DNA from 3 places in the Micromonospora sp. WMMA1947 genome. Region 2 is predicted to be linked to each of the others. Evidence: riboswitches for the same ligand, from Rfam matches in the RefSeq annotation. Region 2 holds a riboswitch; each other region holds the start of a gene.
The links. Region 2 has a riboswitch for cyclic di-AMP ahead of O7604_RS22970 (transglycosylase family protein). Riboswitches for the same ligand answer to the same signal wherever they lie in the genome.

Region 1 (4,817 bases), 1.4 Mb from region 2:
CCTGATCCGGTTCAACCAGCTCACCCACGTGCAGCTGCACCACGGCGACAGCGACAAGGCACCGAGCGCCAACCCGGTCTCGGCCATCTTCGACAAGATCTTCGTGGCCGGGCAGGCGGCGATCGACAGGTACGCCCGCGCCGGCGTGGAGATCCCCGCCGACAAGTTCGTCGTGGTCGGCCGTCCCCAGGTCGAGGCCATCGAGGTACGCCGGGAGCCGGTCACCCCGTCGGCGCACCCGACGGTCCTCTACACCCCGACCTGGACCGGGCACCACGCCGACGCCAACTACTGCTCGCTGCCGGTGGCCGAGACGCTGATCCGCCGGTTGATCGACAGGGGGGCCACGGTGATCCTGCGCGCCCACCCGTACACCGGCAAGAACCCGGCCTCGGCCCGCCAGCTCGCCCGCCTCACCGAACTGCTCGCCGCCGACCGGGCCAGGACCGGCCGGCCGCACCTGTTCGGCGCCGCCGCGAGCCGCGAGCTGACGCTCACCGAATGCGTCAACCGCGCCGACGCGCTGGTCTCCGACGTCTCCGGGGTCATCTCCGACTGGCTGTACTCCGGCAAGCCGTACGCGGTCACCGACACCGGCGCCGACGGCGAGCACTTCGTCGAGCGGTTCCCGCTGGCGGCGTCCGGCTACGTGCTGCGGCGCGACATGTCCAACGTGGACGAGGTGCTCACCGACCTGCTCGACGCCGACCCGAAGGCGGCGCAGCGCTGGGCGGCCCGGACCCGCTACCTGGGCGACTTCCCCGCCGACGGCTACGCCGAGGCGTTCCTCACCGCCGCCCGCCGCGAGCTGGAACCCGAATGGTCGGTCCCGGCGCCGCGCGCCGTGGTGTAGGCCCGCTCAGAGGTACGGGTCGAGCAGGGCGAGCACCGCGGCCGGGTCCTCGACGTGCGCGTTGTGGCCCAGCCCGGGCAGCGTGGCCACCGGCACACCCAGTTCCTTGAGCTGCGCGTCGGTCACCATCGGGTCCTGCTCGCCCCGGGCCAGCAGCACCGGCACGTCGGTGGCGGCCAGCAGCGCCGCCAGCCGGGGCTCCCCGACCGCGAACGCCGCCGGATCCATGGCGAGCCGCCAGCGGCCGTCCTCCCGCCGCAGCCCCGCCTCCACCACGGGATGGTCCGGGGCGAACAGCCCGGCGAGCCCTGACACCCGCAGGTAGCGGCGAGCCGCCTCGTCGCGGGTGGCGAACCAGGTGACCGGCCGGGCGGCCAGTTCCTGCGACTTCGCCAGCTCGGCCGGGGACCAGACCGCCTTGATGCCGAGCCCCACCACCGCGTCGACCGGAAGGGCCCGCTGCCGGGCGGCGAGCGCCAGCGCCACCACCCCGCCGAGCGAGTGCCCGAGCAGCACCAGCCGGTCGGTGGGGCCGAGCCGTACCGGGCCGAGCCCGTCGGCCACGCGTTGGGCGAGGGCCTCGAACGAGTAGCCGGGCAGCGGCGGCGACCAGCCGTGACCGGCGAGGTCGGGGGCGAGCCAGCGGCCGGGCCAGCGGCGCTCCAGCAGCGGCGCCCAGGGCAGCCACACCTCGCCGGTGGCACCCATGCCGTGCAGGAGAATCAGGTGCCGCTTCCCCGTCGTATCGCCCATTGGCGCAGTCTGCCACCGCCCGCCCCGCACACGCGAGACCGAACCCGCCGCCTCCGGCCCCCACCAGCCCGTCGATCTTGCGGTTTCGGCCCCCGGGATGCCCGGCTCACCCGTTATGCCGGGGCCACAACTGCAAGATCAACGGGGCGAGGTGAGGCGGGCCGGGGTGGGGTGGGGTGGGGTGGGACGGGGAAGGCCGGCACCCCGGGGTGGGGTGCCGGCCTTCGGGGCTGCGGGACTGCTCAGGCGGAGTAGCCGCGGCTGGCGATCCAGTGCGCCAGGTCGATCGTGGTGAGCCAGTACGAGGGCAGGGACGGGTCGGCCGAGTCGGCGATCCGTACGGTCCGGCCGTCGTCCTTGTAGCCGACCACGGCGACGTAGTGGCCGCCCGGGAACGAGTGCCAGCCGCCGTTGGTGTCGGTGGCGGTACCGGCGACGTTCGCGACGACCGCGCGGCCGTTGCTGATCGCCTCGACGACGTCGGCCTGGAGCCGGTCCATCTGGGCCGGGGTGGCGGTGCCGGGAATCATGCGGGTCCGGTACGGGTTGCCCTTGACCTGCTGGTTGAGCACCCGGGTGGTGTCCTCGGCGGAGTTGGTGCCCATCTCGGTGGTGCCGAGCGGGCCGGCGAGCGCGTCCTGGCTGCGCTCGATGCCGGCGGCGCTGAGCGCGTTGCGCACGGCGGCCGGGCCGCAGTAGAAGTAGTTGATCTGCGCCTGGTAGTCGTAGTCGAGCGACTTGCTCGACGGCGGCTTCGGCTTGGCCTTCCGGGTGAGGTCCGGGTCCGCCGCCGCCTTGGCCGACGGGGAGGCGCTCGCCGACGCGCTGGGCGCGGCCGAGGCGCTGGGCGACGCCGGCGGTACGGCGATGCGGGCCTCGCCGCGGCTGGCGGGCTGCTCGCCGAGGCGGGCGGCGCCGAGATCGGCGACCGCCGCGGTGTTCTCCTGGACCGGGGCGTCGTCACCGGCGGCGGCGACGGTGCCGGCACCGGCGGCCAGCACGAGCGCGGCGGCCGATCCGGCGATGATCTGGTACGGGCGTTCGGTGACGATCCGTCGCAGCTGACGCTTCAGGTGGTGCTTCACGAAATCCTCCACGGGGCGTGAGCGGCACACGCCGGCCCGGCACGCGGAGGAACTCACACGTGCTGGCGGGGCCGGATGGCCGGGGGATCCGGGAACGCCCGTGATGCCGGGCGCCCAGGGGGCGGTTGCCGGTCGCGCGTCAGGCGAGCGCGGGCACCGCGGTGCCGTGGAGGCGGGGGGACGATCGAGGGGTGGGCAAGAGGGGTAACTCCTTCCGTGGCCGCCGACCGGGTTAGCTGACGGATTCGGGCGGGAAGTACGCCCTACCGCGGGCCGTGGGCTCGCGGATTCACCCCGATGGTGCTCATGGGTCCCCGGTTCGTGGAACTCGATTAGGCGGGTCGGTGCGGCGTCGCCGTCGGCGATCGATTACCGCATCGGACGCGCCGACACTACCGGTGGGTATGTCCCATGCCAAGCGCTCCCACCTGCGTAAACGTGATCCGCGGTAACGGATTTCGGAACACCCGGTTACTGACTTCACTCAATGGGACAAGCAGTTTCGACGGCACCCGGCGGCGGAAACCGGACAGACGGCGAGCAGCCGACCGGCAATTGCGCGGCTCGATGACCCGTTCTGCGCCCCGCGCCCGATTCGGCGGCCTGGGTGACCGGGCTCACCACATTGCGGGTAACAATTCGGTCGAGACGGGGCGCCTCAGCCGACCCGGGCCGGGCGCCACCGCGCGTTCCGGGCCGCCGCGGGCACCGGCAGGGCGCTCGTCGTCGTGCTCCGGTACGGCAGGGCGGGCCGCAGGGCCACGGTTGCCGCGTACGCCTCGGCGGCGAGGGTCCGGGCGGCCTCGGCGGCCAGTTCCGCGTCCCGCCAGGCCGTCCGCTCCCGCGCGGCGGCGCGCTCCCATCCGGCCCGGCGCCCGTCCCGAACCGTGCGGGCCAGCACGATCTCCTGCTCGGCCGGGTGCCGGCGCGGATCCCATCCGTTGCGGTGCGCCAGCACGTCGGCGAGCTGACGGGCGGTCAGGTCGCCCCGCCAGTGGGCCGTCATGGCGGCGTGGTGCAGCCAGCGCTCCCGGGCCGCGTACTCGCCCGGGGTGCGCGGGGTGCGCGGGGCACCCAGCGCGGCGGCGCCGGCCAGGCGGCGGGCGGCGCTGTCCGCCTCGTCGTACGCGGTCCAGGCCCGGTCCGCCTCGTCCTGCGCGGCCAGCCACCGCTCCCGGCGGCGACGGGCCGTCTGGGCGGCCCCGGCGGCGGCCACCGCCACCTCCTCGGCGTAGCGGACCAGATCGTCGCGGCGGGCGGCATCGGCGTCCGGCTCGGGGGCGGCGTCCGGCTCGGGGTCGCGTTCCGGCCGGGCGACGAGCGCGGCGAGCAGGCCCAGGGCGAGCAGCAGCAGGAAGGACCAGATGGCGGCGGCCTCGGGCACCGCGGTGAGGAAGTGGTACAGAGCGGTCTGCGACATGGTCGGCACCTCACGGGAAGAACCTGGCGGGAGGACCCGCACGACCTCGCCGGGGCGGGCCGGTGGAACGGGCCGCCGGGGCGGGTGCGGGGATGACGTTCGGTGGGTGCGGTGAACGGGCGTGGCCCGTGGGCGGATCAGCGGGCGGGCGGGGCCCGCGGGCCGGCCGGCGCGGCGACCCGGCCGGCCGGGACCGGCTGCGGTGCGGCCGGGTCGACGGCCCGGGGAGCGGGCGCCGGGACACCGGCGGGAAGGGCCTGCCGCTCGGCCGCGCGGTCGGCCTCCGGCCGCGCGGTGGCCGAGGCACCGGCGACGGGGTACGCCGGGACGGCCGCCGCCGGAGCCGGGGCGGCAGCGGCGACACCGGACGGCAGCGTGGCGGCGCCGAACGAGCAGGCGACGACCACGGCGAGACTGGCGAGCATCCGGGCGGTCCAGCGCGCCACCCACCACACGGGGCAGGTGAGCGCGATCGGAAGCACGGGTACAAATTACCGCCGAACCCCCACGAACGCACCGCCGCACGGCGTGTCGCGAATCGACCGGCCGAGGGGTGCGCGTGTCAGTCCGGGCGACGCCGCCCGGCGTACTCGATGCCCTCGCCCGGACCGGCGACGGACGTCGCGCCGCCGTCGGCGGCCGGGCCGGCGGCGTCGTCGGCGGCCCGGCGCGGAGCCGGCACCGCCGGCGCGGCGGCCGGCATGCG
Region 2 (4,817 bases):
AGTTGGCGGTGGACCAGGAGTCACGCTGCGCAAGGAGGTCCGTCATGGCGTCGACGGTACCCACTGACTTAGGAAAACAGAAGTCAGCTACCTCACAGCTGGCCGGGGAAGAAGCCGTGCCGGGCCAGCGGCTCGACGATCTGGTGCTCCTCGTACGACAGGTGCGACAGCAGCGTGTCGGTGAGCAGGTCCACCGCCTCCTGGAGCTGCGTGAAGTCGCCGGGCCGGCGGACCAGCTCGACGAGCGCCCGGTCGACGCTCTCCACCACCCCGTGGATCACCACGTGCTCCTCCTCGAGGCGGTCCAGCACCGCCGCCAGCCCGGCCTCGGAGCGGCGCAGGTGCGGGAAGATCGAGGCGTCCTCCAGCCCGTGGTGCTGGGTGACCATGGTGCAGTACGCCGCGCAGTACGCCCCGAGCGTCCAGTTGTTCTGCCGCATGGTCATCTCGTTCAGCGCGGCCCGCGCCCGGCCCGGCGAGACACTGCCCCGCTTGACCTGTTCCAGCAGGTCCCGCACCTGGGCCAGCTCCTGGCGCAGGTGGTCGTGCACGTCCACTAGGTGCTGCCCGGCGGCCTGTCCCCGGGCCGGGTAGGCGTGTCCGGCCGGCGGCTGCGGGGCGCTCGGGCGGGTGGACTCGTCCCACGGGCGGCGCGCGCTCAGGCGTACCCCCGGGTCGGGGGTGGGGGTGACGCCGAGCGTGCTCGGGAGGCCGGCGGCGGTCTGCTCGTCGGACGCCGCGCGGGTGCCGCCGGTGGGCGCGGCGCGCTCGGCCGCGACCAGCTCCCGGACCGCGGGCGCCACCTCCTGGCCGAAGATCTGGATCGCGCGCGGCTCGTCGCTGCCGAGGATGAACGTGGTGATGCCGTGCTCCAGCGTGAGCCCGGCCAGCTCCTCCACCCACTGCTCCGGTGGCCCGGCCAGGAAACCGGCCGACGAGCGGGCGAACGTGCCGGTCACGTTGAGCATGCGGCGGATCGCAGCCGGGTCGCGTCCGGCGGCCGCCGCGCCCTCGTCGACCAGCGCGTTGAGGGCGGGCAGCTCGTCGGGGCCCTTCGGCAGGTACGACAGCGACGGCAGCCAGCCGTCCGCGGCGCGGCCGACCAGGCGCAGCATGCGCGGCTTGTACGCGCCGACCCAGATGCCCACCGGGTGCGCGGGCGCCGGGCCACGCTTGGCGCCGACCACTCGGTAGTGCTCGCCGTCGACCCGGATCATGCCGCGACTGCCGGTGTCCCAGACCTCGCGGATCACCCGGATCGCCTCGTCGAGGGCCTCGACGGCCGCACCGGGGGACAGGCGCCGCCCGCCCGCCGCCTCGATCGCGTCCCAGAACGCGCCCGCGCCGAGCCCGAGCTCGACCCGGCCGCCGGTGAGCAGGTCCAGGCTGGCGACGCTGCGGGCCAGCACCACCGGCTGGCGCAACGGCAGGTTGAGGACGTTTCCGGCCAGACGGACGCGTTCGGTGGCGGCGCCCACGTAGGACATCAGCGTCCAGGTGTCCAGGAAGCCGGGCTGGTACGGGTGGTCCTGGAACGTGACCAGGTCCAGCCCGACCTGCTCGCAGAGGCGGGCGAGCGCCACCACCTGGTCGGGCTGCCCGGCGGCGGGGGTGATGAAGCCGCCGAAGGTCAGCTCGTGTCCGTGATCGGTCATCGGTCCCGCCTCCCGTGATCTTGTCCAGCCCTGCCACGGTAGCGCCACAGGTGGTAGCCCGGCCGGGTGAAGAGCATCACAAGAAGTGGACTATTGTCGCAAATCGCTCCTAGCGTCGGTTTCGTCCGCAGACGCGGACACCGCAGGCCGGAAACGCCAAATCCCGCCGCCGGCCCCGGTAACCGAACCTCGCGCGGGAGCGGGGGAACCACACGTTCCACGGTGCACCGTCACCTCGGGGTGAAGCCGCCACCGGCGGCCGGGCTCCTCGGCCCGAACCCGACAGCTCACCTCGTCGGCGTGGAGGAATCCACATGGCAACTGAATACTCGACCCGGGGTCGTCGTACCGCTCTCGCAGCGATGACGGCCGGCGTCGCCGTCGGCGCCGCGACCCTGTTCGGCCCGGCCGCTCCGGCCAGCGCGGGCGTCAACTGGGACGCGGTTGCGCGCTGCGAATCCGGCGGCAACTGGAAGATCAACACCGGTAACGGCTACTACGGCGGGCTCCAGTTCTCCCGCGCCACCTGGAACGGCTACGGCGGCCAGAAGTACGCCGCCCGCGCCGACCTGGCCAGCCGCTCCGAGCAGATCGCCGTCGCCGAGAAGGTGCTGCGCGGTCAGGGCATCGGCGCGTGGCCGGTCTGCGGCAAGAAGGGCGGCTCGGCGAGCGCGGCGACCCGGTCCGAGCGGGCCACCCCGAAGGCGGCGCCGAAGAAGGCGGCCGCGAAGAAGGCGGCCCCGAAACGGGCGACCACGCGCAAGGCCGCACCGGAACGCGCCGCGAGGCCGGAACGCGCCGCGACGACGGTGGCGCCGCAACCTGCGCCAGGCGCCGAGACGTACGTGGTGCGGCGCGGGGACACGCTGTCGGAGATCGCCGTGGCGCAGCGCGTCAACGGCGGCTGGCGTGCCCTGCACGAGCGCAACCGGGCCGTGGTCGGCGACGACCCCGGCCTGATCTTCCCCGGTCAGCGGCTGCGCCTGCGCTGACCGGCTCCGGACGCCCGGCCGGTTCGCCCGGCCGGGCGTTCGCCAGCCCGCGACACGCCGCGCCGCCGGTGTCCGGCCTGCTCGCGGCGCCGGGACGCCGACCATGACGGCCGCTGACCGCGATTCGTCGGAGCCGGTTGCTAGGGTCACGATGATCGGCTCAGACGTGAAGAAAGCGCGGAAATGACCAACGACCCGTTCTCGGCTGCCGCGAGCATCGACGAGCTGCTGACCCGCACGCAGCAGGCTCTCACGGCGATGCGCTCCCGGGCCTCGGCGCACGCCGACGGCGAGCCGGGCGACCTGCTGCGCGCCGAGGGCACGGCAGCCGGCGGCCGGGTCCGCGCGGTCGCCGTCCAGGGTGGCAGGCTGGATTCGGTGACGGTCGACCCGGAGCTGGCCGGCGAGCCCCTGGACGTCCTCTGCGGACATCTCGTCGCCGCCGCCAACGCCGCCCTGTCCGAGCTGGACGCCCAGGTCAGCGCGTCGGCGCGGGCCGACGCCGACGCGCTCGCCGCCCGGCTCGGCAGCATGGGTGACCAGGCGGAGCTGTTCGGCCGCGCGATGCACGAGGCCGCCGCCCGGATCCACCGCGACCGCGGCACCGCGTCCCGGGCCGGGCGCCCGGCCTGACCCCGGCCGCACGCGCCCCGGGCGCGGCGAGGCGCAGCACCGGCCCGGCACGTAGCCCCGGCCTGGGACGACGAGGCGGCCGGCCGCCGGGAGGACGACGACCGGCCGCGCTACGCCACGGTCAGCTCAGGGTGACCGCGGTGTCGTCGACGACGAAGGACGTCTGCAACGAGCTGTCCTCCACGCCGCTGAACGAGATGGTCGCCGTGGTGCCCGCGAGCGACGAGACGTCGAAGGACCGCTGCACGTAGCCGGTGGCCTTGTTCAGGTTGGAGTAGGTCGCCAGCGTGGTGCTGCCGGCCTTGACGGTGAGCTTGTCGTACGCGGTGCTGGTGGTCGACTCCGCGCTGTCGATGTGCAGCCAGAAGCTCAACGTCGCCCGGCATCCGGCCGGGATCGTCACCGACTGGCTCAACGTGTCGGTGTGCGACGAGCCGTACCCGTCCAGCCACGCCTTGTACGAGCCGCCGTGCGCGGCCTGGCCGCTGTCGGTGGTGATGACGCCGGACGAGGCGCTCCAGCTCACGTTGCCCGACTCGAAGCCGGGGTTGGCGAGCTTGTTGCCGGAGCAGCCGCCCGACGGCGGGGTGGTCGTGGTGCTCGGCGTGGGCGTCGGGGTGCCGCCGGCGCAGGTCGGCTCACCGGACTGGGCCGGCACGCTCACCGCGGCCCAGGCCGCCTTGACCGTGTTGAACTCGGTGCAGCTGCTCGGGTAGAGGTTCTTCGCCGCCTGCAGCGTCCACACGCGGTACTTCAGGTAGGACGAGGAGGACGTCTTCAGCAGCATCGCGTTGTACATGATCTTCATGGCCTTCTGGATGCCCAGGCCGGTCACGCTGCTGCTGTTGCAGGTCGAGCTGGACGGCTGCCCGTTGGTCGGGCTGCTGCCGTTGGCCAGCAGGTAGAACCAGTGGTTGCCCGGGCCGGCCGCGGCGTGCACCTCGGTCGACGGGATGCTGCTGGAGTAGCAGTTCGGGTCGCCGAGCGCCGACGGGTTGTACATGTTGCGGATCGGGCCGGAGCCGACCAGGTTGATCTTCTCGCCGACCAGGAAGTCCGGTGCGTCGTAGCTGGACGGCTCGTTGGCGAACCACTCGGTGGCCGCGCCGAACGTGTCCGCCACGAACTCCTGCGTACCGCCGCCGGAAATGCCGCCGGGGGTGGTGTCGTCGATGCCGTGACCGATCTCGTGCGCCACCACGTCCAGCGAGCCGATCCACTGGCCGGCGGTGTTCTTGCCGATCTGCACCTGGCTGCCGTCGTAGTAGGCGTTCTGGTCGTTGAGACCGACCCGGATCGGCCAGTAGCCGCCGTTGCCGTTGGCGCCGTTGCGGCCCAGCCACTGGGCGAGCATCTTGTGCTCGGTCTGCGCCGAGAACAACGCGTCCACGCAGCCGGTTTCCTTGTTGGTGGCGGTGCCGTTGCCCCACACGTCGTCGGAGCCGCTGAACGTGGTGTTGTTCGCCGAGTCCTGGCAGCTCAGGTTGGTGACGGTCGGGTCCTTCATGGTGTACGTGGAGCCCGACTGGGTGGTGTT
Region 3 (4,817 bases), 2.9 Mb from region 2:
TGCCGTCTCCGGTCATCTCCGGGTGGACGTGCCGGAACCCGGACAGGTCCCGGCGGGCGACGATCAGGTGCATGCGCTTGTCGTGGGCCACCTCGAAGCGGGTGACAGGCGCGCCGTCCGGGCCGGTGATCCGGAAGGCGAACTGCCCGGCCGGCGCGGCGGCGGGCTGGAACGTGTAGCCGCGTTCGGAGACGAGCAGCCCGCCGGGCAGGTGCGCGGAGGCGCCGCCCGCGTTGCTCTCGTCACCGTGACCGGCGTCGCCGGCCCCGTGGTCGCTGTCGCTGTCGTCGTGGCGGGTCTCGGCGGCCGGGGCGACGGGATCGGCCAGGTTGCCGATCCCGTACGCCGCGCCGAACACCGCCACGAGGCCGAGGGCGAAGCCACTGAGCTTCGTCGCCGTGTTCATGGTGTCTCCTCGGTTCTCGCGGGTCCGTCGGACCCGTCACGCACCGACGAGGTCGTAGCCGGCCTCGTCGACCGCCGCGCGGACCGCGTCCGCGTCCAGCGGGTTCTGACTGGTGATGGTGACCCGGCCACTGGCCAGGTCGACCTGGACGTCGGTGACGCCCGGAAGCGCGCTCAGCTCGGTGCTCACCGAGTTGACGCAGTGCCCGCAGGTCATGCCGCTCACCTGGTAGGTGGTCTCCATCTCGCCCTCCGATCCGATACCCCCCAGGGGTACGTTCGGAACGTTAGCATACCCCCGAGGGGTACGCTATCCTCGGTGTCATGACCGCGCCGTCCAGCCCCACCCGGGGCTACACCGCCAGCAAGGACCAACTCCTCGCCCGGCTCCGCCGGATCGAGGGTCAGGTCCGCGGCATCGAGAAGATGGTCGAGGACGACCGCTACTGCATCGACGTGCTGACGCAGATCTCGGCCATCCAGGCGGCGCTGGACAAGGTCGCGCTGGGCCTGCTCGACGGGCACGCCCGGCACTGCATGCACGAGGGCGCCGCCGAGGGCCGGGCCGACGAGATGGCGACCGAGATGATGGCCGCCGTCGGCCGCCTGATGAAGCGCGGCTGAGCGGGACCTCCGACCCCCGGGGCAGGGCACATCGACCCGCGCCGACGCGTCGTGCCGGTCGTACCGTCGAAGTGGCGGGCAGGCCGGACCGGCGGACCCGCGGCGACGGACGGAGGGCGGCCCGATGATGTGGCAGAGCCCGATGATGGGCTGGATGTGGATCTGGTCCCTGCTGGTGCTCGCGGTGCTGGCGGGGCTCGTCTGGGCGGCCGTGCGGTGGACCGGCCCGCAGTACCTGGGCCCGACGACGGCCCGGCGCATCCTCGACGAGCGGTACGCCCGCGGCGAGATCGACGAGGACGAGTACCGGCGACGCCGAGCCGGACTGACCTGACCCGCGCGGCTCGCGTGTCACCGGCCACGGCGTCCGGGAGCGCCCGACCGGGCTGCCTACCATGGCCGGGCGACGACCCGGACGTGGTCGACACGTCCGCGCCGGCCGGGTGACCACACCGGTCCGGCGGACCAGGCGTCGCCGCGACCGTTGGGAGAGACCTCATGGGTGCCGACCACACCCACCCCGCGCCCGCCGCGCCGCCGGGCGTACGACGGCTGCTCGTCGCCGTGGTGGTGCCGCTGTTCGCGCTCACCGTGATCGCGGCGCTGGTGCTCTGGCCCCGGCAGGACCGGGAGCCGGTCGGCGGGGCAGACGTCCCCCGCTACCACGGCACGGTGACCCGGGTGGTCACCGAGCCCTGCCCGCCCACCCCGGAGGCCCCGGAGGGCGGCGGTGGCCCGTGCGGCACCGTGACGGTCACCGCCGAGCAGGGCCCGGACGCGGGCCGGCAGGTCGAGACGCCGATCCCGGCCGGGCCGGGCGCGCCCCGGGTCGCGGTCGGCGACGAGGTCGTCCTGGTCGAGCTGACCGACCCGGCCGACCCGTCGGCGAAGTCCTACAACATCGCCGAGCACCAGCGCGGTACGCCGCTGATCTGGCTGATGGTGCTGTTCGCCGCCGCGATCGTGGCGTTCGGCCGCTGGCGCGGGCTCGCCGCGCTCGGCGGCCTGGTGGCCAGCTTCGCCATCCTGCTCGGCTTCGTGCTGCCCGGTATCGGTGCCGGCCAGCCACCGCTGCTGGTGGCGATCGTCGGCGCTGCGTTGATCATGTTCGTGGTGCTCTACCTGACGCACGGGATCACCGCGCAGACGTCGGTGGCGGTGCTCGGCACGCTCGGCAGCCTGGTGATCACCGGCGTGCTCGGCCTGCTCGCCACGTCCGCCACCCACCTGACCGGCTTCGGCAGCGAGGACGCCACCACGCTGTCCATGTTCCAGGGCGACGTGGACCTGCACGGACTGCTGCTAGCCGGCATCATCATCGGCTCGCTGGGCGTCCTGGACGACGTGACGGTCACCCAGGCGGCCACCGTCACCGAACTGGCGCACGCCAACCCCGGGCTGTCCCGGCGGCAGCTCTACCGGGCCGCGACCCGGGTCGGCCGGGCCCACATCGCGTCCACCGTCAACACCATCGTGCTGGCGTACGCGGGCGCCTCGCTGCCGCTGCTGCTCCTGCTGGTCGCCGACTCCCGCCCGGTCAGCGAAATCCTCACCAGTGAGTTCCTCGCCCAGGAGATCGTCCGCAGCGCGGTGGCCACGCTCGGCCTGATCGCCGCCGTACCGCTGACGACCGGACTGGCCGCGATCGTGACCACCGCCGGACGGCGCTCACGCGGCGCGGAGCCGGCGCCGCCCGCGCCCCGGCCGCCGGCCGGACGGGACGACGCGCTGGAGGCGCTCGGCGGCGGAAAGAGTACGGAGGCCGCATGGTGACACTCCGCAGCGTGACCATCGATTTCAAACGCGACGCTGGTCACGGTGCGCCACGGCGAAATCTCGCTATTGGTCGGCTTCCGGACGTAGATCCTCAGGAGTGCTGTCAGGTAACCTCGCTGCCGGTCACCGCCGAAGGCGCGCACCGGCGCCAGCGGTGCCGCCGCCCAATCGCCCGCGGGCGAGCCGGGGAACCAGGTACATGGGGTGAATCCGCGACAGCGGTAGGGGCCACTTCCGTCCCGAACCCGTCAGCTAACCCGGTCGGCGGCCGACGGAAGGGAACACTGTGACGGCACCCCTGCGCCGCTGGCTGACACCCGTGGTGGCCGTAATGGCCTCGCTGGCCGTGCTGGCCGGGCCGACCCCGGCGACCGCGGCACCCACCGCGGCGGCCCCCGGCACCCCCTCGGGCCACGAGGAGGACGGCGAACCGCCGCTCATCACCGAGGCGATCGACGCCGCCAACCGGAACTACCTCCAGGCCAAGGCGAAGCTCGCCAAGTCCCAGGACCGCCAACGGCGGCTGGCGGCCGAGGTGAAGACGGCACAGGCCGAACTCGACGCGCTCAGCCCGCAGGTCAACCAGCTCGCCGCCCAGTCCTACCGGACCGGCCGGATGGGCGCCATGGCGATGCTGCTGGAGAGCAACTCGCCCGACTCGTTCGTCCGCCGGGTCAACGCCCTGGACGAGCTGAACCTCCTCAACGCGCAGCGCCTGGCCGCCATCAACGCGGTCAAGACCCGCGCCGAGCAGGCCAAGATCGCGCTCGACGCCGAGGTGCGCGAGCAGGAGAAGCAGAAGAACGCGATGGAGCGCGAGAAGGTGCAGGCCGAGCGCGCGCTGAAGCTCGTCGGCGGTCTCGGCTTCACCGGCGGCCTGGTCTCCGCCACCTCACCGGTCGCCAGGATCGCCCCCGGCCGCACCGCGGACGGCGGCTGGAAGTCCGAGTCGTGCAGCGAGGACGACCCGACCACCTCGGGCTGCGTCACCCCGCGCACGCTGCACGCGTACAAGGAGGTCCGGCGCGCGGGCTTCAAGCGCTTCGTGGGCTGCTACCGGTCCGGCGGGCCGTGGGAACACCCCAAGGGCAAGGCGTGTGACTGGTCGCTGCAGAACAGCGGCTTCGCGCCGTGGCACAACAACGACACCCGCCGGTACGGCAACGAGGTCGCCGCGTTCCTCATCCGCAACGCCGACCGGCTGGGCATCTACTACGTCATCTGGAACCGGCAGATCTGGTTCCCGGCCACCGGCTGGCGTTCCTACAGCGGACCGTCGAACCACACCGACCACGTACACATGTCGCTGCTCTGACCCGGACACCACGAAAAGGGGCCGCCCTCGGGCGGCCCCTTTCGCGTCCGAATGTGTCAGCTCGCCAGCGCCGGGTCGGCGGGCGCCGCCGGCGCGGGCACCGGGGCCGGGGACTGCGCCACGGTCCGCACCTCGCCGCCGGCGAGCCGGTACGACATGCCCACCACCGTGCACCGCCCGGCCGCCACCCGCTCGGCCAGCACGGCGGACCGGGCCAGCAGCGTCTCCACGGTCTGCGCGATGTGCACGTCGATGATGCCGTCGAGGTCCTCCACGCCCTGACGGGCGGCGCGCAGCAGGCTGGGCGAGACCGCGTCCACCACCGCGCCCAGGTGCCCGACCGGGGCGGCCCCGGTCCGCACCCCCTCCCGGGCGGCCTGGACCGCGCCGCACGAGTCGTGCCCGAGCACCACCACGAGCGGCGTGCCAAGCACGGTGACCGCGTACTCGACGCTGCCGAGCACCTCCGGTCCGGCGGTGTGCCCGGCGGTACGCACCACGAAGAGGTCACCCAGGCCGCGGTCGAAGATGATCTCGGCGGCGAGCCGCGAGTCGGAGCAGCCGACGATCACCGCGAAGGGATGCTGACCGTCGGCGACCGCTGTCCGGTGCCCGGCGTCCTGATTCGGATGCTGCGGGGCGCCGGTGACGAACCGGTGATTACCGGCACGCAGCTCGTCCAGTGCCTGCTCCGGGG

Region 1: another riboswitch for cyclic di-AMP. It lies ahead of O7604_RS29285 (C39 family peptidase); the one in region 2 lies ahead of O7604_RS22970 (transglycosylase family protein).
Region 3: another riboswitch for cyclic di-AMP. It lies ahead of O7604_RS06835 (hypothetical protein); the one in region 2 lies ahead of O7604_RS22970 (transglycosylase family protein).

What each region holds. Positions count from the first base shown of each region.
Region 1 covers NZ_CP114909.1:6,252,627-6,257,443, forward strand. The annotation lists gene O7604_RS29275 (CDP-glycerol glycerophosphotransferase family protein) at 1-853, shown strand, start outside; gene O7604_RS29280 (alpha/beta hydrolase) at 860-1,606, opposite strand; gene O7604_RS29285 (C39 family peptidase) at 1,849-2,703, opposite strand; cyclic di-AMP (ydaO/yuaA leader) riboswitch at 2,898-3,040, opposite strand; gene O7604_RS29290 (hypothetical protein) at 3,350-4,111, opposite strand; gene O7604_RS29295 (hypothetical protein) at 4,249-4,593, opposite strand; gene O7604_RS29300 (acyltransferase) at 4,674-4,817, opposite strand, start outside.
Region 2 covers NZ_CP114909.1:4,872,176-4,876,992, forward strand. The annotation lists gene O7604_RS22960 (helix-turn-helix domain-containing protein) at 1-46, opposite strand, end outside; gene O7604_RS22965 (LLM class flavin-dependent oxidoreductase) at 93-1,655, opposite strand; cyclic di-AMP (ydaO/yuaA leader) riboswitch at 1,826-1,971, shown strand; gene O7604_RS22970 (transglycosylase family protein) at 1,970-2,647, shown strand; gene O7604_RS22975 (YbaB/EbfC family nucleoid-associated protein) at 2,831-3,280, shown strand; gene O7604_RS22980 (M4 family metallopeptidase) at 3,402-4,817, opposite strand, start outside.
Region 3 covers NZ_CP114909.1:1,432,776-1,437,592, forward strand. The annotation lists gene O7604_RS06810 (hypothetical protein) at 1-406, opposite strand, end outside; gene O7604_RS06815 (heavy-metal-associated domain-containing protein) at 443-649, opposite strand; gene O7604_RS06820 (metal-sensitive transcriptional regulator) at 730-1,029, shown strand; gene O7604_RS06825 (SHOCT domain-containing protein) at 1,154-1,363, shown strand; gene O7604_RS06830 (YibE/F family protein) at 1,528-2,802, shown strand; cyclic di-AMP (ydaO/yuaA leader) riboswitch at 2,957-3,088, shown strand; gene O7604_RS06835 (hypothetical protein) at 3,092-4,120, shown strand; gene O7604_RS06840 (carbonic anhydrase) at 4,177-4,817, opposite strand, start outside.